Regions from separate parts of the Kribbella sp. NPDC104218 genome, predicted to be linked through region 1. Evidence: riboswitches for the same ligand, from Rfam matches in the RefSeq annotation. Region 1 holds a riboswitch; each other region holds the start of a gene.
What was found. A riboswitch is a leader RNA that binds a small molecule or an ion and turns the genes downstream of it on or off. The one in region 1 is predicted to bind cobalamin.
Positions count from the first base shown of each region.

Region 2: it holds a riboswitch for cobalamin, as region 1 does, so the genes downstream of both, ACZ6ZD_RS25270 (prenyltransferase/squalene oxidase repeat-containing protein) here and metE (5-methyltetrahydropteroyltriglutamate--homocysteine S-methyltransferase) in region 1, are expected to answer to the same signal.
Region 3: it holds a riboswitch for cobalamin, as region 1 does, so the genes downstream of both, metE (5-methyltetrahydropteroyltriglutamate--homocysteine S-methyltransferase) here and metE (5-methyltetrahydropteroyltriglutamate--homocysteine S-methyltransferase) in region 1, are expected to answer to the same signal.
Region 4: it holds a riboswitch for cobalamin, as region 1 does, so the genes downstream of both, ACZ6ZD_RS11280 (ABC transporter substrate-binding protein) here and metE (5-methyltetrahydropteroyltriglutamate--homocysteine S-methyltransferase) in region 1, are expected to answer to the same signal.

Region 1 is NZ_JBVJMQ010000003.1:150,902-157,986, reverse strand. Features, by position in the region: gene ACZ6ZD_RS25735 (acyl-CoA dehydrogenase family protein) at 1-479, opposite strand, end outside; gene ACZ6ZD_RS25730 (CoA-acylating methylmalonate-semialdehyde dehydrogenase) at 487-1,986, opposite strand; cobalamin riboswitch at 2,136-2,346, shown strand; gene metE (5-methyltetrahydropteroyltriglutamate--homocysteine S-methyltransferase) at 2,402-4,606, shown strand; gene ACZ6ZD_RS25720 (hypothetical protein) at 4,634-5,659, shown strand; gene aceB (malate synthase A) at 5,646-7,085, opposite strand, start outside.
Region 2 is NZ_JBVJMQ010000003.1:43,667-50,751, forward strand. Features, by position in the region: gene ACZ6ZD_RS25265 (hypothetical protein) at 1-46, opposite strand, end outside; gene ACZ6ZD_RS25270 (prenyltransferase/squalene oxidase repeat-containing protein) at 43-2,607, opposite strand; cobalamin riboswitch at 2,718-2,869, opposite strand; gene ACZ6ZD_RS25275 (aminotransferase family protein) at 2,884-4,251, opposite strand; gene ACZ6ZD_RS25280 (aminotransferase class III-fold pyridoxal phosphate-dependent enzyme) at 4,256-5,575, opposite strand; gene ACZ6ZD_RS25285 (aldehyde dehydrogenase family protein) at 5,572-7,085, opposite strand, start outside.
Region 3 is NZ_JBVJMQ010000003.1:706,718-713,802, reverse strand. Features, by position in the region: gene ACZ6ZD_RS28050 (TIGR02569 family protein) at 1-714, opposite strand, end outside; gene lexA (transcriptional repressor LexA) at 860-1,513, shown strand; gene metE (5-methyltetrahydropteroyltriglutamate--homocysteine S-methyltransferase) at 1,555-3,825, opposite strand; cobalamin riboswitch at 3,927-4,138, opposite strand; gene ACZ6ZD_RS28035 (heavy-metal-associated domain-containing protein) at 4,203-5,366, opposite strand; gene ACZ6ZD_RS28030 (cation diffusion facilitator family transporter) at 5,485-6,450, shown strand; gene ACZ6ZD_RS28025 (transglycosylase SLT domain-containing protein) at 6,490-7,085, opposite strand, start outside.
Region 4 is NZ_JBVJMQ010000001.1:2,376,445-2,383,529, forward strand. Features, by position in the region: gene ACZ6ZD_RS11270 (MFS transporter) at 95-1,396, shown strand; gene ACZ6ZD_RS11275 (hypothetical protein) at 1,410-2,354, shown strand; cobalamin riboswitch at 2,387-2,565, shown strand; gene ACZ6ZD_RS11280 (ABC transporter substrate-binding protein) at 2,589-3,614, shown strand; gene ACZ6ZD_RS11285 (FecCD family ABC transporter permease) at 3,611-4,615, shown strand; gene ACZ6ZD_RS11290 (FecCD family ABC transporter permease) at 4,636-5,634, shown strand; gene ACZ6ZD_RS11295 (ABC transporter ATP-binding protein) at 5,636-6,430, shown strand; gene pdxR (MocR-like pyridoxine biosynthesis transcription factor PdxR) at 6,427-7,085, opposite strand, start outside.

The sequences.
Region 1 (7,085 bases):
GCCGTCCCGGCGCCGGAGATGAACTGCTTGACGCCGTCCAGCACGTACTCGTCGCCGTCGCGGCGGGCCCGGGTCGTCAGCGCGGCGGCGTCCGATCCGGCGTCCGGCTCGGTCAGGCAATAGCTGCCCAGGGCATCCATCGCCGCCATCCGCGGCAGATAACGGTTGCGCTGGGCAACGGTGCCGAACCGGTCGATCATCGAGGCCACCATATTGTGGATCGAGATGTACGCCGCGATCGACGGGCACCCGGTGGCCAGCGCCTCGAACACCAGGACGCCGTCCAGCCGGCCGAGGCCGGAACCGCCGACGTCGTCCGGCAGGTAGAGCCCGCCCATGCCCAGCTCCGCGGCCTTGCGGAGGACGTCGACGGGAAAGTGTTTGGCCCGATCCCATTCCACCGCGTGCGGCGCGAGATACTCGGCGGCGAAACCCGCCGCCGTCTCCCGGACCGCCCGCTGCTCCTCGGTCAGTCGCATCGCCGCCTCAGCTCATCGTCGGGATGACGAAGCTGGCGCCTTCCTTGATCCCCGACGGCCAGCGCGAGGTGACCGTCTTGGTCTTGGTGTAGAAGCGCACCGCGTCGGGTCCGTGCTGGTTCAGGTCGCCGAAACCGGACCGCTTCCAGCCGCCGAACGTGTGGTACGCGATCGGTACCGGGATCGGGACGTTGACCCCGACCATGCCGGTGTTCACGCGGGCGGTGAAGTCGCGAGCGGTGTCGCCGTCGCGGGTGAAGATCGCGACGCCGTTGCCGTACTCGTGCTCACTCGGCAGCCGCAGCGCCTCGGCGTAGTCCCGCGCGCGGACGATCGACAGCACCGGGCCGAAGATCTCCTCGCGGTAGATCCGCATCTCGGGCCGCACGTGGTCGAACAGGCAGCCGCCGAGGAAGAACCCGTTCTCGTAGCCGGGCACGGTGAGCTCCCGGCCGTCGACGACCAGCTCCGCGCCTTCGGCGACACCGGCCTCGACATACGCGCGGACCCGGTCGACGGCCTCGGCCGTGACCAGCGGGCCGAAGTCCGCGGTCTCGTCGTGCGCGGCGCCGACCTTGAGCGACCGGACCCGTTCGGCCAGCTTGGCGACCAGCGCGTCGGCCGTCGCCTCGCCGACCGGGACGGCGACCGAGATCGCCATACAGCGCTCTCCCGCCGAGCCGTACCCCGCTCCGATCAGCGCGTCGGCGACCTGATCGAGGTCGGCGTCCGGCATCACGATCAGGTGGTTCTTCGCGCCGCCGAAGCACTGCGCGCGTTTTCCGTGCGCGGCCGCGGTCGAGTAGACGTACTGCGCGATGTCGGACGAGCCCACGAACCCGACGGCCTCGACGAGCGGATCGGTCAGCAACGCGTCGACCGCGACCTTGTCGCCGTTCACGACCGAGAAGACGCCCGGCGGCAGACCGGCCTCGGCGAACAGCTCGGCCAGCCGCAGCGGCACCGACGGGTCGCGTTCGGAGGGCTTGAGCACGAAGGCGTTACCGCAGGCGATGGCCGGCGCGGCCTTCCAGAGCGGGATCATCGCTGGGAAGTTGAACGGCGTGATGCCGGCCACCACGCCGAGCGGCTGCCGCATCGAGTAGACGTCGATCCCGGTCCCGGCGCTGTCGCTGAACTCGCCCTTGAGCAGGTGCGGGATCCCGATCGCGAACTCCACGACCTCCAGGCCGCGCTGGATGTCGCCGCGCGCGTCCGAGATCGTCTTGCCGTGTTCGGACGACAGCGTCCGGGCGAGCTCGTCCTCCTCGGCGCGGACCAGGTCGAGGAAGCGCATCAGCACCCGGGCCCGGCGCTGCGGGTTCCAGGCGGCCCACTCCTGCTGCGCGGCGGCGGCCGAGCGGACGACGTCCGCGACCTCGTCCGCCGAGGCGAGGGGGACCCGGGCCTGGACGGCGCCGGTGCTGGGGTCGAAGACGTCGGCGAAGCGTCCGGAGGTGCCCGGAACCGGTTTGCCGTCGAGGAAATGGTGGAGCTCAATGGTCATGGCTGACACCTTTCGCATGCGGGCAGGACGGACCGCCCGGGTACGCGGTGGCGTGCCGGTCGATCGCCTGGGGATGCCGCAAAAATATAGTAGGACGTCCAACTATGTCGAGGATGGACAGACATGGCGCACGTCACTGCGCGGCCGCATAGGCTGGTGGGGCATGTGGTTCGGCCCGTCCGCCAGGCGGGTCGTCGTAAGAGGGAACCCGGTGCGAATCCGGGACTGCCCCGCAGCGGTGAGTGGGAACGAACGCCGTCATCGAGCACTGGGTCAACGGCCTGGGAAGCGACGGCCAGTAGGGGTCCGCGTCTGGACACGCCCACGAGTCCGAAGACCTGCCACTGCCCACGGACGCGCGGCGTCCGTGGTCCTCCGGTGACCGCGTGGGACGGTCAGTCGAAAGGCAGCACCCTTGACACTCAGCACTGTCCACGGCTGGCCCCGCCAAGGGCCGAACCGCGAGCTGAAGAAGGCCGTCGAAGGCCACTGGCAGGGCGCCGTCAGCGCCGCGGAGCTGCACGCCACCGGCGCCGCCCTGCGCGCCGCGAGCCGGCGGCAGCTGATCGCGGACGGCGTCGGCGAGGTCCCGACCGGCGACTTCTCGTACTACGACCACGTCCTCGACACGACCGTCATGGTCGGCGCGATCCCCGACCGGTACCGCGGCGGTGACCCGTACTTCGCGATGGCCCGCGGCACGCAGGACGTCGCGCCGCTCCAGCTGACCAAATGGTTCGATACCAACTACCACTACCTCGTCCCGGAGCTCGGCCCGGACACCGTGTTCGCCGCCGACGCGAGCAAACAGGTCGGTGAGCTGAAGGAGGCGCTGGCCAGCGGGCTGACCGCGCGGCCGGTGCTGCTCGGTCCTCTCACCTACTTGCTGCTGGCCCGGCCTGGGGCGCTCGACCTCCTCGACCGGCTGCTGCCCGTCTATGCCGAGGTTCTCGCCGAGCTGCGCGCCGCGGGCGCCGAGTGGGTCCAGCTGGACGAACCGGCGCTCGTCCAGGACCGGTCCGCCGCGGAGCTCGCCGCGGTCGAGCACGCGTACCGCTTCCTCGGCGGCCTGACCGACCGGCCGCAGTTGCTGGTCGCGTCGTACTTCGGCCGACTCGGCGAATCGCTTCCGGTACTCGCCAACTCGCCGATCGACGGCCTGGCCCTCGACTTCACCGCAGCCGGTGCCCTCGCCGAGCTGGGCCCGCTGCCCGGCAAGCGCCTGGTCGCGGGTGTGGTCGACGGGCGCAACATCTGGGCCAACGACCTGGCGAAGTCGCTGAGCACGCTGCAGCGCCTGTCCCGGCTGACCGATCGGCTCGACGTGTCGACGTCCTGCTCACTGCTGCACGTGCCGCTCGATCTGGACGCCGAGCCCGAGCTCGACCCCGAAGTCCGGCCATGGCTCGCCTTCGCCCGGCAGAAGGTCCGCGAGCTCGCGATCCTCCGGCGCGGCCTGCTCGACGGCGCCGACGCGATCGCGGGTGAGCTCGCCGCCAATCAGGCGGCCTACCGCGCCCGGCGGCGCTCCCCGCTCACCAACAAGGCGCACGTGAGCTCGCGGACGGCGTCCATCCGGCCGGCGGACCTGCGCCGCGCGACGCCGTACGCCGAACGCCGCGCGGCCCAGCAGACCGCGCTCGCGCTCCCCTTGCTCCCGACCACCACGGTCGGCTCGTTCCCGCAGACCGACGAGTTGCGCGGCGCCCGGGCCGCGCTCGGCCAACCGGCGTACGACGAACGGATCGCGCGCGAGATCGGCGACATCCTCGCGTTCCAGGAGGAGATCGGCCTCGACGTGCTCGTGCACGGCGAGCCGGAGCGCGATGATCTCGTCCGCTATCTCGCCGAGCCGTTGTCGGGTTTCGTGACCACGCAGAACGGCTGGGTGCAGTCGTACGGGACGCGGTACGTGCGGCCGCCGATCCTGGCCGGCGACGTGTACCGGAGTACGCAGATCAACTACCGCTGGACGACGTACGCGAAGGCCCATTCGGGCAAGCCGGTGAAGGGGCTGCTGACCGGTCCGGTGACGATGCTGAACCGGTCGTTCGTCCGCGACGACCAGCCCCGCGCCGAGACCGCGCGCCAGGTCGCGCTGGCGCTGCGCGACGAGGTGGTCGACCTCGAGATCACCGGCATCCCGATCATCCAGGTCGACGAGCCGGGGTTGCGCGAGGGGCTGCCGCTGCGCCGGGCCGACCGTCCCGCCTACCTGCAGTGGGCGGCCGAGGCGTTCCGGCTGACAACCAGCCGGGTGCGCGCGACGACGCAGATCCACACCCACATGTGTTACGCCGATTTCAGCGACATCCTGCCGGCGATCCGCGACCTCGACGCCGATGTGATCAGCCTGGAGGCGGCCCGATCCCACCTCGCGATCGCCGACGTCCTGGACGGTTCCCGAGCCGTCGGGCTCGGCGTGTACGACGTCCATTCGCCGCGCGTCCCGAGTACCGAGGAGATCGTCGCGCTGCTCCGGACCGCTCTGACCGTCGTCCCCGCGGACCGGCTCTGGGTCACGCCGGACTGCGGGCTGAAGACCCGCGCCTGGCCCGAGGTCACCCAGGCCCTGACCAACCTCGTTGCCGCCGCGCGCCTCCTGCGCGCGGAGCTGTAACCGCCCAACCGAAAGGCTCATCCGTCCATGAGATTCCGCCCGCTCATCAGTTCGCTGCTCGTTCTCACCGCCGGGGTCGCGATCCCGGCGGCCACCGCCGCCGCCCATTCGGCCAAGCCGGCCGCCGCCTCCGGCTGGCTGGCTCGCCAGCTCGTCGACGGCGAGCGGTTCGAGGCCGACTTCGGCGGCGAGAAGTTCCCCGACCAGGGGCTCACGATCGACGCCGTCCTCGCCTTCGCCGCGACCAAGTCGTCCGGGACGAACGCCGCCAAGGCGACCACCTGGCTCGCCCGGCCGGAGATCCTGTCCGGCTACGTCGGCGACGGCGTCGACGAGTCGTACGCCGGCGGCACCGCGAAGCTCACGCTCGCCGCGCAGGTCCGCGGGCTCAACCCCGCGACCTTCGGCGGCGTCGACCTGCCGGCCCGGCTGCGCGCGCTCGTCACGCCGTCCGGCCGGATCTCGGACAAGTCGGCGTTCGGCGACTACAGCAACGCCTTCTCGCAGTCGCTCGGCATCATCGCCCTCAAGCGGACGCCGGGCGGCGTACCGGCGGCCGCGGTGAACTTCGCCGTCAGCACCCAATGCGCGGACGGCGGCTTCCCGATCGTCTTCGGGACGACGCCCTGCGTCAGCGACACCGACGCCACCGCGATGGTGGTCCAGGCGCTGCTCGCCACCCGCCGGTACGCCGATGCAGGTGAGGGCCTGGACTTCCTGGCCGCCAAGCAACAGGCCAACGGCGGCCTGGCAGCCGGGGCGGGGGCTGCCACGCCGAACACCAACACGACCGGCCTGGCCGGCCAGGCCTTCCGGGCCGGTGGCCGGACCACCGACGCGAACCAGGCCAAGTCGTACCTCCTCGGCCTCCAACAGGGTTGCTCCGCACCGGCCGCCGTCCGTGGCGCGATCGCCTACGACGCCACCGGTTTCGACCCGGCCACCGCTCCCCGAGCGACCGCGCAGGCAGTCCTCGGTCTCGGCGCTCCGGCCCTGCACCAGCTGACGGCGGCCGGCTCGGCACCGGCCGCCGCCACGCTCAGCTGCTCCTGACCAGGTAGCGACGGTAGGCGTACTCCGTGATGAAGGGCGGTAACGTCTCACGGAGTACGCCGAACCGGACGAGATCGCGGATCGCGTCGATACGCTCCCCCGGGAAGCCGGGGCGGGCCTGGACGAGAGTTGCCAGCTCGAAGTCGAGGTACTGGGCGACGAGTGGGAGCGAGACCGGCGTACCGTCGTCCAGCTTGGTGTTGTGCTGGATCCATTGCCACAGTTGGCATCTGGAGATCTCGGCGGTCGCGGCGTCCTCCATCAGGCCGTCGAGGGCGACGGCGCCGTGGCCGTCCAGCCAGGCGTCGAGGTAGCGAACCAGGACCGAAACGTTGGTTCGGACGCCGGCCGCGGTGACGCTGCCCGGAGTGCTGGCGACGGCCAACAGCTCCTCGGCGGACACCGTCACCTCTTCGCGCAGCCGGTCGAGCTGGTTCGGCCGATCGCCGAGGACCGCGTCGAACGCCGTCCGGCAGGTCTCGACCAGACCGGGATGGGCGACCCAGGAGCCGTCGTACCCGGCCGCGGCCTCGCGTTCCTTGTCGGTTTGCACCTTGGCGAGCGCTTCCGCGGCGGCGTCCCGGCTCGGGATGACGGCCGCCATACCGCCGATCGCGTAGGCGCCGCGCCGGTGGCAGGTCTGCACCAGCAACTCGGTGTAGGCCCTCATGAACGGCACCGTCATCGTGACGCCGGCGCGGTCCGGCAGCACGTAGGCCGGCTCCTGGCCGAAGTTCTTGACGATGCTGAAGATGTAGTCCCAGCGGCCGGCGTTCAGCCCGGCGGCGTGCTCGCGCAGCTCGTAGAGGATCTCCTCCATCTCGAATGCCGCGGTGATCGTCTCGATCAGCACGGTCGCCCGGATCGTGCCCCGCGGGATGCCGAGCCGGTCCTGGGCGAAGACGAAGACGTCGTTCCACAGCCGGGCCTCGAGATGGCTCTCCAGCTTGGGCAGGTAGAAGTACGGGCCCGCGCCCTGCTCGATCAGCGCCCGCGCGTTGTGGAAGAAGAACAGCCCGAAGTCGACCAGCGAGCCCGGCACCGGGTTGCCGTCGACAACGATGTGCCGTTCCAGCAGGTGCCATCCGCGCGGCCGGACGACGATCGTCGCCAGGTCGTTGCCCAGGGCATATTCCTTGCCCGCCGCGCTGGTGTGCCGCAGGGTGCCGGCGATCGCGTCGCGAAGGTTGAGCTGGCCCTCGATCACGTTGGCCCAGGTCGGGCTGGTCGCGTCCTCGAAGTCCGCCATCCAGACGCCGGCGCCGGAGTTCAGCGCGTTGATCGCCATCTTGGCGTCGACCGGGCCGGTGATCTCGACCCGCCGGTCGAGCAGGCCCGGGGCGACCGGCGCGACCCGCCAGGACGGATCGTCGCGTACGGCCTGGGTCTCCGGGAGGAACCGCAGTCCCTCGCGGGCGACGTCGCG
Region 2 (7,085 bases), 110 kb from region 1:
GCCCCACCCCGAGCACAACCGCCGCAACGCGGACGAGCCGGTTCATCGGGCGACGCCTCGGGGCCGGGTGATGAGCCAGCCGGCCAGGGCGCCGAGGGCGACCAGGGCAAGGGCGAGGATGGCGAAGAGGGCCCAGGGGATGTCGTCGCCGGTGGTGATGGCCGCCTGTGGCTTGACGTCGGTATCGAACGGCGCGGTCGTGGCGCGAGCCAGCACCGTGGTGTCGGCGGTGACCAGCGAGCCTCCGAACATGGCCGGGATCGCCGCGATACTTGCCGGGACGTCGCTCGCTCCGGCGACCGGGCTGATCGGCAGCCCGCCGTCCGGCGTGATCGAGCCGAGCAACCGGGTCGAGGCGGACGACGTGTCGAGGCCCGCGGACTGCAGCGCGACGACGGCGGCAGCCGTGGCCGGGACATCCGGCTGGCCGTTCTGCTGCCAGCCGCCCTTCCACACCCCATCGCCGTCCTGACGGTCGGTCAGCGCCTTGAGCGCGGCGCGGAGGCTGCCCACCGGCGCCAGGGCCTCGGTAGACCCGGGCCGCACCGCGTTGAGCGCCTGGACGGCGATCGCGGTGCTCGCGATGTCGCCGGTCTGACACTTCTGCTCGGCCGGCCCGAACTGCGCCGGGAACGACCCATCGCCGCACTGCTGCCGCAGCAGCGCCTCCATCGCCCGCTTGGCTTCGTCTTGTTTGCCGGCGGCAAGGAGCGCGAGGACGCCGTACGCCTGGCTGGTGAGATTCGACTGGTCACCGGATTTGGTCAGATCGGTGATCCGCCCGTCACCCTGGATCCGGGCGGCCAGCTGATTGGCCAACTCGTTGCCGGCAGCATCTTTCGTGCCGAGAGCGAGTAGCAGGACGAGTTTCGCGAGCGGCCCGGCGTACCGGGCGTCGGGCTGGTCGTACGGGACGCCGTACGCGTAGGCCGCGATCGCGTCCGGCTGCGCCATCAGCGCCGAAATCGCGCCGACGGTGCCGGTCAGCTTCTCGGACTGCCGCAGCGCGAGGCCGAGGCTCACTGTCGCGTCGTAGTCGACGTACCGAGAGCCGTTGCGGTCGACCTCGATGTGGTTCCCGCCGATCAGCTTGCTCTGCAGGTAGCTGACCGTGGCATCAGCCGACTTGGCCTGACCGATGGACGGCGGTGGCGGCGTCGCGCTCACGGTGGTCGGCGGCGGCGTGACCGAGACGGTCGTCGTGGACGACGGGCCAGGGATGTTGTTGGTGACGGTGGTCGTGGCGCGGGGGAGCGGCGGCGCGGTGACCTGCGTGACGACGATCCGCCGCTGCGTCACGGTCTGCCGGGGCAGCGGCGGCGGGCGCAGCGTGTTGGTCTTGGTGACGGTCGGGCCGGGCTTGGTGACCGTCGGGCCCGGTTTGGTGATCGTGGGGCCGGGTTTCGTGACGGTCGGGCCCGGGGTCGTCACGGTCGCCGTCGCGGTGATCGTGACGGTCGGCGTCGGGGTGGGGGACGGCGGGTTCGGGTCCGTCCAGGCGAGGTCGGCGAACGGGACCGGGGCGAACGCGAAGATCGCCTGCGGAGTGGCGCGCCGCCATTGGTCGATCCCGATGTCGATGCCGTCGCGCAACGCCTGGCCGAGCGACTCGGAGTTGTACGCGATCGCGCCGACGTGCGGGGCGGCAGGCGTGTTGCCCGCGTTCTCCGTGGTCAGCTGATGGCGGATCATCCAGCCCTCGGCCTTGCGGTACGCCTCGTACTCGCTGCCGGCGGCGAGGGTCTGCGCGATCAGGCCGGTGCTGTTGGAGTTCGACCCTTCGGTGGAGACGCCGCCGCCGAACGAGCCGTCCTCCTTCTGCACCGACTTGAGCCACTCGAGCCCCTTGCGGATCTCGTCGTCGACGCCGCCCATGCCGAAGTTCTGCGCGGTCATCAGCGCCTGCACGGCCATCGCCGTCCCGTCGCCGTCCGGCGCGCCGCCGCCCTCGTCACACGACTTCAGGTCGTTGTAGAACATCCGGAAGAAGCCCGCCGAGCACTGCTGGCGGATCAGGTAGTCGACCGCGTTCTGCGGGACGCCGCCCGCGCGCGCCAGGCCCATCACCGCGAGCGACTGGCTGAAGATGTTCGAGTCGTCGTTGCCGGTCTCCTTGTCGCGGATCCGGCCCTCCTCGACACCGGCGTCCGCTCCCGCGATCAGGTCGAGCGTCTCGCGGCGCATGTTGCGGCCGCCGAAGTTGCGGTAGTCCTTCCCCGCGGTCACCGCCGCCAGCAACACCTTCGCCGTCGCACCGGCGATCCGGGCATCCTCGTTCGGGTACCAGCTCGGGCCTGCGTAGTCCGGCACATGTGCAGCCACCGCCCCCACCACCTGAGCAATGACCTTCGGATCCGCCTCCGCCGCGATCAACGCCCACTGCGTGTCGATCGTCAGCCCCCAGTCCGGCCCCGAGAACCCGGGGATGGCCCCATCGACCAGCTGCCCACCCAACCAAGCCGCAGCCGAGGCTGCCTGCGTGGACGCCGCTGCCTCGGAGCGTTCGGAGGCGTTGGCGGTGGTTGCCAGTGTCGGAGTCAGCAGGAGCGCGGCTGCGACGAGGGCACCGACGCGTTGAACGAAGTACCGGGCTGGGCGGGTGCGCATGGGACCTGGATTCGGGCGGGTGGTCGCGCGCGTCGCCCAGGGGCCGGCAGGCCGGTTGGGATACAACCGGGTGCCGCCCGGACTCCGCCCGTAGACCACGACGGGTGGTGGAGTTCGCAGGCCCGGCGGTGAGGCATTCCGGCTCGCGGAGCTCGCGCTCCGCCTACGGTTGCGGGTCAGCGCCGGGTTTCGACCGGCTTCCCCCCACACGTCGGGTCGTGACAAGTCACGCTTTCCGGCGGCCACCGGAAAGTTGAAGAAATCTTACCTTGAATCTCAGTCATCCAGGACCTGATGGACGGCGGCGGCGCAGGCGCGAGCCAGTTCGCTGACCTGACCGGGCGTGATGACGAGCGGTGGCCCGAGGACGAGCAGGTCGCCGTTCGTCCCGTCGGCACATCCTGTCGAGTGGTAGAGCAGCACCCCCAGGTCCTTGGCCGCGGCGACCACCCGTTCGGCGACGCGCGCACTCCGTGAGAACGGCGTCAGATCGCCAGAGAGCGCTTTCGCACCCGTTCTCGGTCCGTCGTTCCGCTCCGCACCCGGCGGCGCGACCAGCTCGATCGCCTGGAGTAGCCCTCGTCCGCGAATATCGCCGACCGCCGGATGCCCGCCGAGCTCCGCACGCAGCTCGGCGGCAAGCTGAGCCCCGCGCTCGTCCGAAGCCTCCACAAGCCGCTCCCGCTGCAAGATCCGGAGTACGGCGAGACCGGCCGCAGCACCGACCACGTGATGCGAATAGGTGTAGCCATGCACGAACCCACCGGCCTGCACCGCGTCGTGCACCGCACCGCTGCACACCGTCAACCCCAACGGCCAATACCCCGACGCCGCGCCCTTCGCCGCGACCAGCAGATCCGGACGCACTCCCCAGTGATCGCACCCGAACCACCGCCCGGTCCGCCCGAACCCGGTCATCACCTCGTCCGCGATCACCAGGACGCCGTACTTCCGGCAAACCGCCGTGATCGCCGGCCAGTAATCGTCCGGCGGCACGCAGGCCCCGAGCGCCGCCCCCGCGATCGGCTCCGCGATGAACGCGGCCACGTTCGCCGGCCCCTGCGCGACGATCATCCGCTCCAGCGCCTCCGCATGCCGCACCCCGCAGCCCACCGGATGCGACTCCGGGAACGGGCAGCGGTACTCGTACGGCGACGTCGTGTGCACCGCCGACCCCAACCACGGCTGGTACGGCGCGCGCAGCCCGGCCCGCCCGGAGACGTCCAGCGCGCCGCGAGTATTGCCGTGGTACGCCCCGGTCCGCCCGATCACCACGGAACGGTCCTCGCCGCGCGCCAGGTGATACGCGCGAGCGAGCTTGAGAGCGGTCTCCACGGCCTCGCTGCCGCCCGAGACCGGGTAGATGTACGGGTCGTCGACCGGCAGCAGCGGGCCGAGCGCTTCGGCGTACTCGATCAGGCTCGCCGAGGTGAACGCCGTCCCGTGCGCGTAGGCGACCTGGCGGGCCTGCGCGGCGATCGCGTCGGCGACCTCCGCCGAGCCGTGCCCGACGCCGACCACGATCGCGCCACCGGCGCCGTCCAGGTAGCGGCGCCCGGTGGTGTCGAACAGTTCCGCCCCGTTGCCGCCGGCCACGACCGGGAGGTCGCGGCCGGCGGCCCGGGAGAAGACGGCGCCGGTCACTCGACTAGCCGGCGACCGCGGCCGCGAACAGCGAGAGCGCTCTCTGAGCTTCCTCGGCGGTGACCACGAGCGGCGGAGAAAGCCGGATAGCGCTCTCTCCGCACTCCAGCACCAGCAGCCCGCTCTCGAACGCGCGGCTCTGCACCGCCGCCGCCTGGTCCGCCGTGGCGAACTCGACGCCGATCATCAGCCCGACCCCGCGGACGTCGACGATCTTGTCCGGGTGCTCGGCCTGGATCTTCGTCAGTCCCTCGAGCAGCAGCTGCCCGACCTGGATCGCGTTCGCCATCAGCCCCTCGGACCGGATCACCTCGAGCGTCGCCAGCCCGGCCGCGCACGCGACCGGCGACCCGCCGTACGTCGAACCGTGCGCGCCGGCCGGCCAGCTCTCCATCAGCTCGGCCCGCGCCATGAACGCGCCCAGCGGCAGCCCGGACGCGAGCCCCTTCGCGCTGATCAGGATGTCCGGCTCGACGCCGGTGTGCTCGATCGCCCACATCTTGCCGGTCCGCCCGGCCCCGGACTGGACCTCGTCGGCGATCAGCAGGATCCCGTGCTGGTCGCACAGCTCGCGCAACCGCGCCATCCAGCCGGCCGGCGGGACCAGGTACCCGCCCTCACCCTGAATCGGCTCGACGAAGATCGCCGCCACCTCGTCCGGCGCGACCTCGTACCGGAAGAGCGTGTTCTCCAGGTGCTCGAACGTGCTGTCGTCGCCGTACGGCGCGTGCAGGACGCCGGGCAGCAGCGGCCCGAATCCCTTGTGGTACTTGGACTTCGATGCCGTCAGCGTCACCGCGCCCATCGTCCGGCCGTGGAACGCGCCGTAGAAGCTGATCACGTACGGGCGCTTGGTCGCATAGCGAGCCAGCTTCAGCGCACCCTCGACCGCCTCGGCGCCGGAGTTCGACAAGAAGACCCGCACCGGGCCGCTCATCGGCGCGGTCTCGGCCAGGGCCGCGCACATCTGGCTGTAGATCGGCAGGAAGAAGTCACTCGCCGAGTAGTGCAGCAGCTCGGCGGCCTGCTCCTGCACCGCGGCGACGACCGTCGGGTGACAGTGCCCCGTCGAGTTCACCGCGATCCCGGCGTTGAAGTCGAGGAAGAGGTTGCCGTCGGCATCCTCGATCACGCAGCCGTGACCGCGCCGCGGAGCCAGCGGGTACGCGCGCGGCAGCGACCGGCTCGTGATCGCGAGATCGCGCTCCACGACGGCGCTCGACAGCGGGCCGGGGATCGCGGTCCGAAGGTCCGGCACCGGCCGCTCCCGCAGCCACTCGGGGACGGACCGCTCGGCCGGGGTCGTCGGGATCGTCTGGGTCATCGGGCCACCACCGTTCGGGACTGCTCGCGAAGGAACTGCTGGACGTAGTACAGGCCGCCACCGGCCTTGCCGGAGCTGCCGGAACCCTTCCAGCCGCCGAAGGGCTGGACGCCGGGCCAGGCGCCGGTGGTCGCACCGGCCGCGCGGTTGACGTAGACGACACCCGCCTCGATCCGGTTCAGGAAGTCGTCGACCTCGGCGTCGTCGGCCGAGAAGAAGCCGGCCGTCAGGCCGAGCTCGGTCGCGTTCGCCAGCTCGATCGCCTCGTCGAGCGAGTCCACCGGCTGCACCGCGACGAACGGAACGAACAGCTCATCGGTCAGCAACCGGTCGCCCGCGGGCAGCCCCGTCACCACCGTCGGCTGCACGTAGTTGCCGTCAATGACGTTGCCGCCAGCAACAACCCGGCCGACCTCGGCGGCATGGGCGACGGCGGCGGTGTACCGGGCGACCGCGGCCGCGTCGATGACCGGGCCGACGAACACGTCGCGCCGGGTCGGATCACCGGTCACCAGCTCGTCGGCGCGGGCCGCGAGCCCGGCCAGGAACTCGTCGTACACCGAGCGCTCGACGTACACGCGCGAACAAGCGGAGCACTTCTGACCGGTGAAGCCGAACGCGGATCGCGCGATCCCGGCGACCGCCGTCGCCAGATCGGCCTTCGCGGAGACGATCGCAGGGTTCTTGCCGCCCATCTCGCAGACGACCGGCTTCGGGTACGGGGTCGGGAAGCTGCGGTAGATCTCCATCCCGACCTGGTACGAGCCGGTGAAGGTCAGCCCGTCCACGCCTGGGTGCGCGACGAGCAGGCGCCCGACCTCGTCACCGCCGGGCAGCAGATGCAGGACATCGGCGGGCAGACCCGCGTCGCGCAGGCACTCGTAGAGCTTGACCGCGGTGAACGTCCCCTGCGGGCTCGGCTTGAGCACAACGGTGTTCCCGGCGACCAGCGCGCCACCGGCCGGCCCGGCCGCCAGCGCCATCGGGAAGTTGAACGGGCTGATCACGCCCCAAACGCCGTATGGACGCAGGACGCTCGTCGTCTGCTCGGCGTCGGAGAGCTGCTCCATCGGCCGGACGAAACCGTCGTTGGCGGTGAACTGTTGGCAGTAGTACCGGATCAGGTCGGCCGATTCCTCGACGTCGCCGAGTGCTTCGAGCCGGTTCTTACCGACCTCCAGCGACATCAGCGCGGCCAGCTCGTTGGAGCGCTCACTGATCAGGTCCGCGGCGCGCATCAGGATGTCGACGCGCTCCTGCCAGGGCCGCCCGGACCACTCGCGGACGGCGTCCTTCGCGGACGCGACCGCCGCGTCGATGTCCGCCGAAGTCGCGCTGTGCACGCTGCACAGCGTCAGCTCGGGATCGCCGGGGCTGGTGATCCGGAACGTCTCCTGACCGCCGAGCGGCTTACCGGCGACGAAGCCGGTCAGGTCGGCGCCGAGCCAGTCCTGCGCGGTGGCGAGGCCTTGCTCGTACGCGGTGTGCAGATCTTCGTTGTCCGCACTGA
Region 3 (7,085 bases), 560 kb from region 1:
ATCGGTCGCCATCCGATAGATCAGCGCCCTGATCAGCATCTGTCCCCACTCGGGCAGGTGCCGCCAACGCTCGATCAGCTCCGGCCGTGCGCCGTACCAGCAGAGCGCGTCGACGACCGCGACCGCCGAGGCCCAGCCGACAGGCCGCCAGTACACGGCCCAGTCGATGACCGCCGGCGGCTGCCCCGCCGAGAACATCACGTTCTCGGCCAGGTCACCGTGGACGACCTGCGGCTGCGCCGCCACCGGCTGCCGAGCAGCCAGCAGCGGTTCGACCAGCGCTCGGTACGCCGAACTCCCACCGCCCGCAATCTCTGCCCAAGCCACCCGGTCGCCGTACGTCCAGGGGTCGTCGCGCAAGTCCAGGAACGCTGGGCGCGGTTGCCCAGCCACCGCTTCATGAAAGGCCTGCCCAGCGGCGAGGACGTCGTCCGGTCGGCTCACGTCGGTTCGCCCGTCGAGAAACGCACTCGCCTCCCAACCGGCCACGACCCAGGCTCCGGATCGGCTCGGGATCGGTCGCGGGACGCGGAAGTCGGGTGCCGTCGGCAGCGTGCTGAGCAGCTCGGAACGCCAGATGGTCTCCGGCTCGAAGTCGACCGGCTTCAGGATGGTGTCGCCTGCCCGCCAGGTCTGACCGCGGCCGCCGGGGAGGAGCTGCGGCGGGGCATCGGCGCCGAAGGCCGTGAGCACGGCGTCCGGAGGCTGGGTCACGCGGCCGATCGTAGGTGCCGGGCCGGGGCGGCGGCACGGGATTTGCAGCAACCTGCAAGGAGGATCCGCGAGTGCGGGTGGGTTGGGTGCGGGGAAGGGCGGGTCGGTCGAGGGTGGGGCGGGAGGTTCGGCCTAGGATTTCGCGGTGACTGATCTCGACCTGTTCGGCGACCTCGACGCGGCGGCCCTCCCGGAACGGCAACAACGGATCCTGGTGGTGATCCGGGACTGGGTGCATCGGCACGGCTACTCGCCGAGCAGCCGGCAGATCGGCGACGCGGTCGGGCTGCGGTCGTCGTCCTCGGTCTCGAAGCACCTCGCTAGCCTGGAGGACAAGGGCTTCCTGCGCCGCAGCCCCTCGGTCTCGCGGCCGATCGACGTCCGGATGTTCCTGCCCGAGTCGGCCGCCCGGGCCACCGACGAGGACAACGTGCCGGTTCCGGTCGTCGGCGACATCGCCGCCGGGACGCCGATCTCCGCGATCGAGCACGTCGACGACGTCATGCAGCTCCCCCGCGGGCTGACCGGCCGCGGTAACGTCTTCGGGCTCCGCGTCCGCGGTGAGTCGATGATCGACGCCGCGATCTGCGACGGCGACATCGTCGTCGTCCGCCAGCAGCAGGAGGCGCACTCCGGCCAGATCGTCGCCGCGATGATCGACGAGGAGGCGACCGTCAAGGTCTACCGGCGCCGCAACAACCACGTGTACCTCGAGCCGCGCAACCCCGCCTACTCCGTCATCGACGGAGACAACGCCACGATTCTCGGCGTCGTGGTCAGCGTCCTTCGCAGCGTCTGAACACCTGAGCCCACCCCCAGCCGGGGGTGGGCTCAGGTCTGTCAGCTGCGCTGGCGAGCTGCCTCGGCGGCGGCTACCAAGGTGCGGAGAGCGGGGTCCACCTCGGCGTAACCACGCGTCTTGAGGCCGCAGTCGGGGTTGACCCACAGGCGAGCGGCGGGGATGGAGCTGAGAGCGGCGTCGAGGAGGGCCTGGGTTTCGGCCAGATCCGGGACGCGGGGCGAGTGGATGTCGTAGACGCCCGGACCGACACCGCGCTGGAAGCCGATGTCGGCCAGATCGGCGAGCACCTCCATCCGCGAGCGAGCCGCCTCGATCGTGGTGACGTCGGCGTCCAGCCCGTCGATGCCGGCGATGACGGCGCCGAACTCGGAGTAGCAGAGGTGCGTGTGGATCTGCACGTCGGCCGGCGCCCCGCCGGTCGCGAGCCGGAACGATCCGACCGACCACTCCAGGTATGCCTTGTGATCCGCCTCCCGCAGCGGGAGCAGCTCACGCAGGGCCGGCTCGTCGACCTGGACGATCCGGATCCCCGCCGCGACCAGGTCCGCGATCTCGTCGCGCAGCGCGAGCGCCACCTGGTCGGCCGTGACGCCGAGCGGCTGGTCGTCGCGCACGAAGCTCCACGCGAGCATCGTCACCGGCCCGGTCAGCATCCCCTTCACCGGTCGCGGCGTGAGCGACTGCGCGTACGCCGCCCACTCCGTCGTCATCGGCCGCGGCCGCGACACATCGCCGTACAGGATCGGCGGTCGCACGCACCGGCTCCCGTACGACTGCACCCAGCCGAGCTCGGTCGCCGCGTAGCCGTCGAGCTGTTCGGCGAAGTACTGGACCATGTCGTTGCGTTCGGGCTCACCGTGGACGAGTACGTCCAGCCCGATCTCCTCCTGGAGAGCGATCACTCGCCCGATCTCGGCCCGCATCCGCTCGTCGTACTCCGCCGCCGTGATCGCGCCGGTCCGCAGCTCGGCCCGGGCCTTGCGGACGTCGCCTGTCTGCGGGAACGACCCGATCGTCGTCGTCGCCAACGGCGGCAGGTCCAGCGTTTCCTGAGCCAGAGAGCGCTCCCCGTACGGCGCTCGCAGCCGATCCGCCGCCTGCAGCGCCGCGACCCGAGCCTGCACCGCCGCGTCCGCGCCGAACTCGACCGCGGACGGGACCCCGTCCGCCGGGCGCCGAGCGACATCCGCGAGGACGCCGTCGTCCGTGCGCAGCGCCCGGCCGAGCAGCACGACCTCGTCCACCTTCTGCCGTGCGAAGGCCAGCCGCTCCCGGACCCGCGGGTCCAGCTCGGCTTCGACGTCCACGTCGTACGGCACGTGCAGCAGCGAGCTCGACGTCGAGATCACCAGCTCGCCGACCGCCCCGAGCAGCACGGCGGCGCGAGAGAGCGCTCCCCCGAGATCTCCCCGCCAGACGTTCCGCCCGTCGATCAATCCGGCGTACAGCGTCTTGCGCTGGAACGCCGGCAGCGCGGCGATCCGGTCCACCAGCCCCGGCGCGGAGACCAGGTCGACCCCGATCCCCTCGACATCTGTTGCCGCCAGCAACGGCAGGGCCGCACCCGGGTCGCCGAAGTACGTGGTTACGACCAGCTTCGGCCGGTTCGGCAGCGCCGCCAACCGCTGGTACGTCGACTCCAGCAGGGCCAGCTCATCGTCCGTCCGGTCCTGGACGTAGGCCGGCTCGTCGAGCTGCACCCACTCCGCTCCGGCGTCGGCCAGCTGGCCGAGCAGCTCGGCGTACACCTCGACCAGCCGGTCGGCGAGCGCGATCGGCTCGAAGTCGGCCCCAGCCGCCGCGGACGGCTTGGACAGCAGCAGGAAGGTCAGCGGGCCGATGAAGACCGGCCGTGCGGTCACCCCGAGCGCCTTGGCCTCCGCCAGGTCACCCAGCGGCTTACTCGCATCAAGCGCGAACGACGTCGTCTCGTCCAGTTCCGGAACCAGGTAGTGGTAGTTCGTGTCGAACCACTTCGTCAGCTCCAGCGCGCCGATCTCGTCGCGCCCGCGGGCCATCGCGAAAGCGGTATCGAGCGCGGACAGCCCCAGCTCGCGGTAGCGCGCCGGCACCGCGCCGACCAGCTGGATGTGGTCGAGCATCTGGTCGTAGTAGGCGAACGTGTTCGCCGGGACGGTGTCCAGACCCCGATCGGTCAGGTCGGTCCAGGTGTCGGCCCGCAACTGCCGGGCGACGGCTGCCAGCTCATCGGCGCCGAGCTTGCCGGCCCAGTACTTCTCGACGGCGTGCTTGAGCTCGCGGCGCGGCCCGATCCTCGGGTAGCCCAGCACAGTGGTCGCAGTGTTCACGTCTCTCTCCTCGCGAGCGTGTCAAGGGACCGTTCGCGGGCAGAGCTCGGCCGCTGGTGCGGGCGAGCCCTCCCACGAGGCTCCGATCCCCCGTACGCCGGACGGCGCACGGACCGATGGCAGGTCTTCGGACTCACGAGCGAGCCGGCCGGAGCCGGCGCCTACTGGCCGTCGCTTCCCAGATCGGCTGATCCAGTGCTGATGACGGCGGTCGTTCCCGTATACCGCTGCGGGGCAGTCCCGGATTCGCACCGGGTTCCCTCTTGCCTCGTCCCGGCCGGAGCCGGGACGAACCATCGATACCCCGACCCTACCGCCGCCGGACCGCCGCGGCCGTGGCTTGTCTCACGTCAGGGAGCGCTCTCTCGCGAGCTTTCTCAGTCCTGCAGCGGGACGACGGTGTACCCGCGCGCCCGGATCGCCTCGAACCCGCGTTCGCGCACCTCGGCGGACGGGAACACCGCGACCACCTTCTTGGTCACCAGGTCGAACTCCGGCGGCTCGACGCCGAGCTCGCCGAGCACCTTCGTGATCGTCCGCGTGCAGTGGCTGCAGGTCATGTCGGGCACCTCGAACACCTCCGCGTCGGCGCTCGGCAGCGCCGCCGGATGCTCCACCACCGCCGGCGCGACCTCGACCCGGTCGAGCAGCCGGACGAAGGTCTCCACGAACGTGTCGGCGACCACGGCCAGCACGCTGGCCCGGCCGCCGTCGTACAGCTGTGGCGTGCGGGCGAGACAACGCGGTCGCTCGCCGGGCGCTAGGCGGCTGTACTGGACGGCGCTCGGCAGCGGCTCCAGCTCCGTATCCTGCGCCCGCGCGAGCTGGGCGTCCTTCATGGCGCGGAGGGCGACAACCGTGTCGACCGAGTACCGGACGCGGCCGGCGAAGGTGAGAAAGGACGCCGGGATCATGCCGCGCCGGTACGTCGACGCCTGCAGACCCCAGTACCAAGTCGTCGCGACGGAGTCGAAGATCGCGCTCTCCGCGATCCCGCGAGCGAACTCGGCCGCATCGCCGTACGGCGTCTGCGCGACCAGGAACGCATGCTGGACGAGCGTGCGCGCCGCCGCGTCCACCCCGGTCCGGAACACCTCCAGCGCCGTCCGGTCGGTGGTTGTTGCCGCCAGCAACTTGATCGCGCTCTCCGGCAGCTCTGCGGTCCGGCGCTGGAGCTCGGAGTCGGCCGCCAGCCGGGCCCACAGCTCGAGCGTCGCCTCCCGCGCGACGACCGGGACGACGGCGCCGAGCGGGCCGGTGTGCGCGACGTTCACGATCCCGCGGCTGTCGCGCCAAGTGATCCGGTGCTCGGCCGACGTCACCAGGTACGGCGGGCAGGGCGCCATCGACCGCGTCACGTAGTCCAGCTGAGCCGCGCTCAGGTGACCGCCGAGCACGCGAGCGACCGGCTCCTCGCGGTACTCGATCCGCCGGGGCTCGGCGTCCTCCCCGGCGTTCTGCAGCAGGCCGGGTACGGCGAGCTCGAAGAGGATGCGTGCAACCTCGGACCGATCGTCCGAGAGACGTGGTTCAGCGGTCATCGGCGCCTCCCGGGACTCCAACGGCACCACCGAGTCTAGGAAGCGGCGCGGACCGCGGCACGGTTACGCGGCGTGTCCGGTCCACAAGTGGCGGCGGGACACGGACTACTGTCGTCGCGTGAGCACAGCGACCGCGGACGGCGAGACCAGCGAGAGTCTGCTCACCGTGATCGTGGCGCTCACCGCGAACGTCCTGATCGCCGTCGCGAAGTCGGTCGTCGCCGCCATCACCGGCTCCGCATCGATGGTCGCCGAGGCAGCGCACTCCTGGGCCGACGCCGGGAACGAGGTCTTCCTGCTGATCGGCGAGCGGCGGGCCGGCAAGCCGGCCGATGCCAGCCACCCGCTCGGCTACGGCCGGATCGGCTACATCTGGTCGATGTTCGCCGCGTTCGGCCTGTTCACGGTCGGCGCCGCGGTCTCGATCTGGCACGGGATCCAGTCACTGCGCAACGGCGAGGCCGAAGAGGCGTCGTACACCTGGGCGTACGCCGTCCTCGGCGTCTCCTTCGTCCTCGAAGGGATCTCGTTCGCGCAGGCGCTGCGGCAGACCCGGTCGGCCGCGTCGCTGCGGCACGTCCGGCCGCTGCACTACGTGAAGACGACGTCCAACCCGATTCTGCGCGCGGTCTTCGTCGAGGACCTGGTCGCGCTGATCGGGATCGTCGTCGCCGCCCTCGGCATCTTCCTGCACCAGCTCACCGGCAACGCCGCCTGGGACGCGATCGGCTCGACCGTCGTCGGCCTGCTGCTCGGCTTCGTCGCGCTCTTCCTGATCAGCCGCAACATGGACTTCCTCACCGGCGAGACCGTCAGCCCGGTCGCTCACGATCGCGCTCTCCGGGCGTTGCTCGAACATCACGAGATCGAGTCCGTCAGCTTCCTGCACATGGAGTGGGTCGGCGCCGACAAGATCTTCCTCGTCGCCGCCGTCGACCTCACCGGCGACGCCCCCGAGTCCGACGTCGCCACCCGCCTCAACACCATCGAGGACGCCCTCAACGCCCGCCCGGAGATTCAGCGAGCCCTCCTCACGCTCACCCGCCCCGGCGATCCCACCCACCTCGAACCTGCCAACCGCTAGCCGCCCCACCAGAGCCGGCCGTTCCCGAGGTAGCTGGGGTCAGGAGAGGGCTTCGGTGGATTTCGGCCAGTTCTTGTGCAGGTTGTCGAGGTAGGTCTGGGCCTGGGGGCCGGGGGTGGCGCCGCGGGCGAAGGCGCGCATGTTGCCGGAGCCGGTGTTGTAGCCGAGGGCGAGCAGGTCGTTGCGGGAGAGCGCGGTGGAGCGTTTGCTCGGGAGGCGGCCGGCGAGGTCGCGGAGGTGGTAGGCGGCGGCCTCGATGGCGAGCTCTGGGTGGTCGGGCAGCTCTTCCCAGCGGCGCTTGGCGAACGGGCGGCCGCGTTTGGTGTCGTTGAAGGCAGCTCGGTGCATATTGGCGATGCCGAAGGCGGCTTCGGGTTTGATGCGCTGCCAGGAGCGTTCGAGCTCCGGATTGTGCGGCTTGTAGTCCTCGTTGTAGAGGATCGCCATCACCAGCACCGGATCGACACCGGCCCGCTTGGCGGACTTCCGGACCGGCGCAGCGAAGTCGGCCGGGTCGTAGTTGTCGTACCAGTTGCCCACCGACCGCGTCGGCTTCGGCTGCGAGGTGGGCTCGGCAGCCGGCCGCGGCGTCGGCGTACCGACCACGCCCCGGGCCGCCTCGGGCCGCACCTCAG
Region 4 (7,085 bases), on a different contig from region 1:
CAGTCAGGTGGATTGACGCCGAGGGCAACCAATCGGTTCCACCGTAGAGACAAAAGGGTTCGTTTTAGCACGATCGAACTGACACTATGTGCCAGTGGCAGCAAGTTTCCGAGCGCGGCTGGCCCGGCTGCGTGTCGATCTGACTCCGTGGCGTGGTTCCCGTGACTTCCGGATCCTGGTGGTCTCGGGCTCGATCTTCTTCCTGGGCGCGATGTTCGGCTACGTCGCGCTGCCCTACCAGGTCTATTCGCTGACCCAGTCCAACTTCGCCGTCGGCGCGATGGGCCTGGTCAACATCGTCCCGCTGGTCGTTTTCGGCCTGTACGGCGGCGCGCTCGCCGATCACGTCGACCGGCGGAAGATGCTGATCGGCACCGGTCTCGCGCAGGTCGTCGTCTGCGCCGTCCTGCTCGCGAACGCGCTGCTGGCCGATCCGCAGCTCTGGGTGATCTACGTCTGCGGCGCGCTGAACGCGATCGCCGCCTCCCTGCAGCGGCCGAGCCGGGACGCGCTGTTCCCCCGCGTGGTCAAGCATGCCGAGCTGCCCGCGGCCGTCGCGCTGAACGCGTTGACGCTGCAGGCCGGTCAGCTGGTCGGTCCCGCGCTCGGCGGCGTCCTGATCGGCACGGCCGGCGTGGTCTGGGCGTTCGGGATCGAGCTGGTCGCGCTCGCGATCGCCACCGTGTTGTACATGGGCCTCAAGCCCTACCGCGTCGGGGAGCATTCGCAACCACCGTCGTTACGGGTGATCGGGCAGGGCATCCAGTACGCCGCCCGCCGGAAGGATCTGCTCGGGACTTACGTCGTCGACATGGTCGGGATGTTCATGGCGATGCCGATCGTGCTGTTCCCGGCGTTCGCGACCGAGGTGCTGAAACAGCCGAAGCTGCTCGGGCTGCTCTACAGCGCGGAGGCGGTCGGCGCGTTGCTGGCGACGCTGAGCAGCGGCTGGACGCAGCGCGTTCATCACCACGGCCGAGCAGTCGTGCTGGCAGCGATCTGTTGGGGTGCGGCGATCGGCATCGCCGGGCTGGCGCCGAACATCTGGTTCGCGCTGGTCTTCCTGGCGCTGGCCGGCGCGTCCGACATGGTGTCCGGCCTCTTCCGGTCGGTGATCTGGAACCAGACGATTCCGGACGAGATGCGCGGTCGACTGGCCGGCATCGAGATGCTCTCCTACATGCTCGGCCCGCTGGGCGGCCAGAGCCGGTCCGGTCTGGTCGCTGACCTGACCACCGTGCGGACGTCGATCGTCAGCGGCGGCATCCTCTGCGTCGCCGGAGTCGCTGCCACTGCTGCTGCCTTACGCGACTTCTGGCGGTACGACGCGCGCACCGACGAGCACGCCGTCCGGGAACGCGAGCTGCGCGCCGCCGGAGAGGCGAACGAAGCGTAGGCTTTGTTGCACCATGCGTATCCGTCCGGCAGTTCCGTTCGTGTTGCTCGCAGTGGTCGCCGCTGGCTGTGGTGGCCCTGGCCAGGAGACGGCGCCGAGCGTGCCGCCGCTGGTGTCGGTGCCGACGACGCCGAGCCAGACTCCGACTGAGACTCCGTCGACGCCGCCGTCCGCGAAGGTTGCCGACACGCTCTGCGTGCGGATGGATCAGGCGCTGGTGCAGTCGACGCTCTCGGTGCCGCTGGTGGAGATCCAGCCGAAGCCGGTGCCGGCCGAGTTCGGCGTACCGATCACGTACGACGTCTGTCAGCTCCAGCTGAGCCAGCTGCCGAACGGGCCGGTCCTGCGGGTCGGGGTGTCGCTGCAGCTGGCGACGAAGTCGACGTTGGCTCAGCAGCAGAAGGCGTTGAAGGGGCAGCCCGCGGCCGTCGGCGAAGGCGGTTTCGGGACCGCGACGTCCGTGGTGTTCCTGTTCCGGGGGCGGCTCTACAAGGTCGCTGGGCCCAAGGCGACGCTGGCGCAGTACGTCGTCCTCGCGCAGGACGTCGTCCGGCAGGTGCCGGGCGTGCCGGATCCGGAGCCGATGATCGTCCGGGACGGCTGCGAGCGTGGGACTGCGGCCGTGGCCAAGGTCATGGGTGCGCAGGCGACGTACCGGCGGGACGGCGAGAACGAGCGTGGCGACCTGGTCTGCGGCTGGGTGTCCACGAACGGCGTGCTGACGACGTCGGCTCGGCGTACATCGCAGGCGATAGCGCTGATGACTGCCTTCCGGAAGCTGCCGACCGCGCAAACCATCCCGCTCGGCGAGGAGGCGTACGTCGACTCCGCTACCGGGCGGACCAGCATCCGGTTCGGCGAGGACAAGTTGGTCGATCTGGTGCCGCTGCCGGCCCGCGCGGTGGACCCGGACGCGATGACCCAGCTGGCGTTGGCAGTAGCCCGGTTGTACCGCTGACCACACTTCGGCGTGCGACCGCGTCGCGGGTGTTACTGTGGCGCCGCCGTGGTGTACGGGAAGCCGGTGCGGTACCGGCGCGGCCCTCGCCACTGTGATCGGGAGTTGACCGACCGTTCCCTTCGGGGAGGTCACTGGTGCTTGCTGGGAAGACCAGGTCGGTGAACGCAGTCCCGTCAGCCAGGAGACCGGCCACGGCATGATCCGTCCACGAGGTGCTGGAGGAGCGGTTCCGTGCTGCGTACATCCGTCATGTCGGTTGTGTTGCTGGGTCTGGTGGCCGGGTGTGGCAGTTCGGCGACTGCCGACGCCCCTGGCCCGGGCGCGACGACTGTGAAGAACTGCGGGATCGACGTCACCGTCGACGGCCCGCCGAAGCGGGTGTTCGCGGCGTACCAGCCCGCGATCGAGATGGCCCACGCGCTGGGGATCTCGGACCGCCTGGTCGGTACGGCGTACCTGGACTCCGAGGTGCTGCCGGAGTACGCCGATGCGCAGTCCAAGGCGAAGTACTACAAGAATCTGCCCAGCCGTGAGGAGCTGCTCGCCGCGAACCCGGACTTCGTGCTCTCGGGGTTCAACGACGTGTTCAGCGCCGGCGGCGGTAGCGACGAGAGCTTCGGTAGCCGGAAGAGCCTGTCCGACCTCGGCGTCCGGACCTGGATCTTCAGCCCGCTCTGCCCGACCGCCGACGGCAAGGGCGACGAGGCGATCGACCCGGCCAGCGTCTCGATGAACAACGTGTACGCCGATCTGCGCGACCTGGGCAAGCTGTTCGGGGTCTCGGAGCGCGCGGAGCAGGTGATCGCCGATCAGGAGAAGCGCATCGCGGCGGTCGCGGCGAAGGTCAAGGACGCGCCGAAGCCGACGGTCGCGATCCTGCGGCCGGGGATGGAAGGCGGCGGGCTGACGGTGTCCGGCGGTCCGGACTTCGGGACCGTGCTGATCAAGCAGGCCGGCGGGGTGAACGCCTTCGCGGACCTGACGTCGAAGCGGAACGTGAAGGTCGGCGTCGAGGAGCTGATCAAGCGCAACCCGGACTACATCCTGATCAGCGGGTGCTGCGATGCCGCGCTGACGCCGGCGTCCTCGCAGCAAGAGGTGGCTCGGATTCTGGCGAATCCGGCGTACCAGAACCTGAAGGCGGTGCGGAACAAGCACGTGGTGCCGTGGCTGTTCGCGAACCACTCCGCCGGGGTGCGCGGCGCTTACACGACCGAGGACATCGCCAAGACCATTCACGCCGACCTGTTCAAATGATCAAGGGCGGCGGCTGGCGAGCGGCCGGGCTGCTGTTGTGCTGTGGAGTCCTCGCGGTGGCCGTGCTGCTGTCGCTCAGCGTCGGCAACCAATGGTTCGGCGCGCATGACGTCTATCTGGCCCTCGCGGATTTCAGCGGCAGCGACAACGATCGGGTGATCCGGTATCTGCGGGTGCCGCGGACCGTCGCGGGTCTGCTGGTCGGGGTGGCGCTCGGTTTGGCGGGCGCGCTGATGCAGGGCGTGACCCGGAATCCGCTGGCGGATCCGGGCATTCTCGGGGTGAACGCCGGTGCGGCGGTGGCGGTGGTCGGGGCGATCGGCGTCCTCGGGGTGACGAGTCTGACGGCGTACGTGTGGTTCGCGATGGGTGGCGCGTTGGTGGCGACCGTCGTGGTCTATCTGGTCGGCGCGATCGGGCGGGGCGGTGCGACGCCGGTGAAGCTGGCCTTGGCGGGTGCGGCGATCTCGGCGCTGCTCGGGTCGGTGACGTCGGCGATCACGCTGACGGATCTGTCGACGTTGAACGAGTTCCGGTTCTGGGTGGTCGGATCGCTGACGATGGCGTCCGGGCCGGTGGTCACGCAGGCAGTGCCGTTTGTTGCGGTGGGCATCTTGTTGGCCTTGGTGCTGGGGCGGTCGTTGAACCAGCTCGCGTTGGGGGACGAGCTGGCGCAGTCGTTGGGGACTCGGGTGCTGCTGGTGCGGGTCGTGGCCGGGCTGGCGGTGATGGTGCTGGCGGGGACGGCGACGGCGATCGCGGGGCCGATCGGGTTCGTGGGTCTCGCCGTACCGCATGTGGCGCGTAGCCTGGTAGGGGCGGACTATCGGTGGATTCTGCCGTGGTCGATGGTGCTGGCGCCGGCTCTGTTGCTGCTGGCGGACGTGGTTGGGCGCGTGGTGGTTCGGCCGGCGGAGTTGCAGGTGGGGATCATCACGGCGCTGATCGGGGCGCCGTTGTTCATCGCGCTGGTCCGGCGTCGGCGTACGGCGGAACTGTGAGAACCGTGCGGGTAGGGCCCGTGTCCACTCGGGTGGATGTCGCGAGTTTGGTGGGATCGATCGTCGCGTGGGTGCTCACGTTGGTGGTGGGCGCGGTGTCGTTGACGGTGGGGGACTACCGGATTCCGTTGCCGGTGGTGCTCGACACGTTGGCCGGACACGGGACGCTGATCCTGAACGACATCATCGTGAACAACCGGCTGCCGCGGGTGCTGGTCGGGATCGGCGTCGGTACGGCGTTCGCGGTGTCGGGGGCGATTTTCCAGCGGCTGGCGCGGAATCCGTTGGTGAGCCCGGATCTGATCGGGGTGAACGCCGGGGCCGCGTTGGCCGCCGTCCTGATGATCACGGTGTTCGGGAGTGGCTGGATCCCGGCCGGAGCGCTGGCGGGATCGTTGCTGTCGGCAATTGCTGTTTATCTGTTGGCGTATCGGGGCGGGGTCTCCGGATATCGGCTGGTGCTGGTGGGGATCGGCGTGACGGCGATCATTTCGTCGGCGACGGCGTACTTGCTGACGCTGGCGGATATCTATGCGGCGAAGAGTGCTTCGCAGTGGTTGGCCGGGAGCCTGGCTGGGCGGACGTGGTCGCATGCTTGGGTGATCGGGGTTGCTCTGGTGGTGTTGTTACCGGTGGCCTTGGCTTCGGCGCGGCAGCTGCGGTTGCTGGAGTTGGGCGATGACTTGGCGCGGACGTTGGCCGGGCGGGTTGAGTTGTCGCGGGCGCTGCTGATTGCGATCGGGGTCGCGCTGGCGGCGATGGCGACCGCGGTGGCCGGGCCGGTGGCGTTCGTCGCGCTGGTAGCGCCGCAGCTCGCGCGGCGGCTGGTTCGGGAGCGGGTCGCTGGGTTGCTAGCCGCTGGTGCGCTGGGTGCGTTGCTCGTGGTCGCGTCCGACCTGGTCGCCCGGGAGATCTTCGCGCCGACCGCGCTCCCGGTCGGCGTCATCACGGCGTTCCTCGGGGCGCCGTACTTGCTCGTGTTGATGGCTCGTGCCAACCGCATCGGCCGAGGAGGCTGACATGTCCGAACTCCGTGCCGACACTCTCACTCTCGCCTACGACGGCCGCGCCGTCGTCCACGAGCTCTCGGTCCTGATCCCGCGCGAGCAGATCACGGTCATCGTCGGCGCCAACGCCAGCGGCAAATCCACCCTCCTACGCGGCCTGGCCCGGCTCCTCAAACCCCGCGCCGGCACCGTCTACCTCGACGACACCGACCTCTCCCAACTCACCGGCGCCAAACTCGCCACCCACCTCGGCATGCTCCCCCAGCAACCCGTCGCCCCCGACGGCATCACCGTCTCCGACCTGGTCGGCCGCGGCCGCCACCCGCACCAGAAGTGGTTCCGCCAGTGGTCACCCGCCGACGAACAAGCCGTCACCGCCGCCCTCGAAGCCACCGGCGTCGCCGACCTCGCCGACCGCCCCCTCGACGAACTCTCCGGCGGCCAACGCCAACGCGTCTGGCTCTCCCTGGCCCTCGCCCAGGACGCCGAGACCATGCTCCTCGACGAACCCACCACCTTCCTCGACCTGGCCCACCAGCTGGAAATCCTCGACCTGGTCCGCACCCTCAACCGCGACCACCGCAAAACCGTCGTCCTCGTCCTCCACGACCTCAACCTCGCCGCCCGCTACGCCGACCACCTGATCGCCCTCAAAGCCGGCCGCATAGCCGCCACCGGCACGCCCACCCAAGTCATCACCCCCGCCACCGTCCAATCCGTCTTCAACCTCCCCGCCCAAATAGTCCCCGACCCCCAAACCGCCACCCCCCTGGTAATCCCCATCCCCAAACAAGCACCAACTCCCTAACTCTCGTGGAGGAGGTCGGCGAGGGTGGTTAGGGCTTGGGTGAGGTCGGTGGGGGTTCGGGCGGCGTAGCCGAGGACGAGGCCGGGGGCGGTGGGGAGTTGGGTGTGCCAGGAGAGGGGGTGAACTTTGATGCCGGCGGCCAGGGCTCGGGTGGCCAGGTGGACGTCGTCCAGGGGATGCGGCAAGGTGATGGTGAGGTGGAGGCCGGCGGCGGCGCCGTGGATGGTTGCGGTGGGCAAGTGTTTGGTGATGGCGGCGACGGTGGCGTCGCGGCGGGTGCGGTGGCGGCGGTGGACGTAGCGGAGCTGGCGTTCGAGGTCGCCGGAGGTCATGAGGTGGGCGAGGGTGAGCTGGGGGAGGCCGGCGTTGCCGAGGTCGGCTCGGCGTTTGAGGGCGATGAGCTCGTCGCGGTACGCCGCGGGCGGGACCATCCAGCCGATGCGGAGGGCGGGCGCGAGGAGTTTGGAGATGCTGCCGGCGTACACGATCTGGTCGGCGAGCATCGAGCGGAGGGCGGGGACGGGCGGGCGGTCGTAGCGGTGCTCGGCGTCGTAGTCGTCCTCGAAGATCAGCCCGCCGTCAGCCGCCCAGCGCAGCAGGTCGCGGCGGCGTTCGCCTTCGAGGACGACGCCGGTCGGGAAGTGGTGTGCCGGCG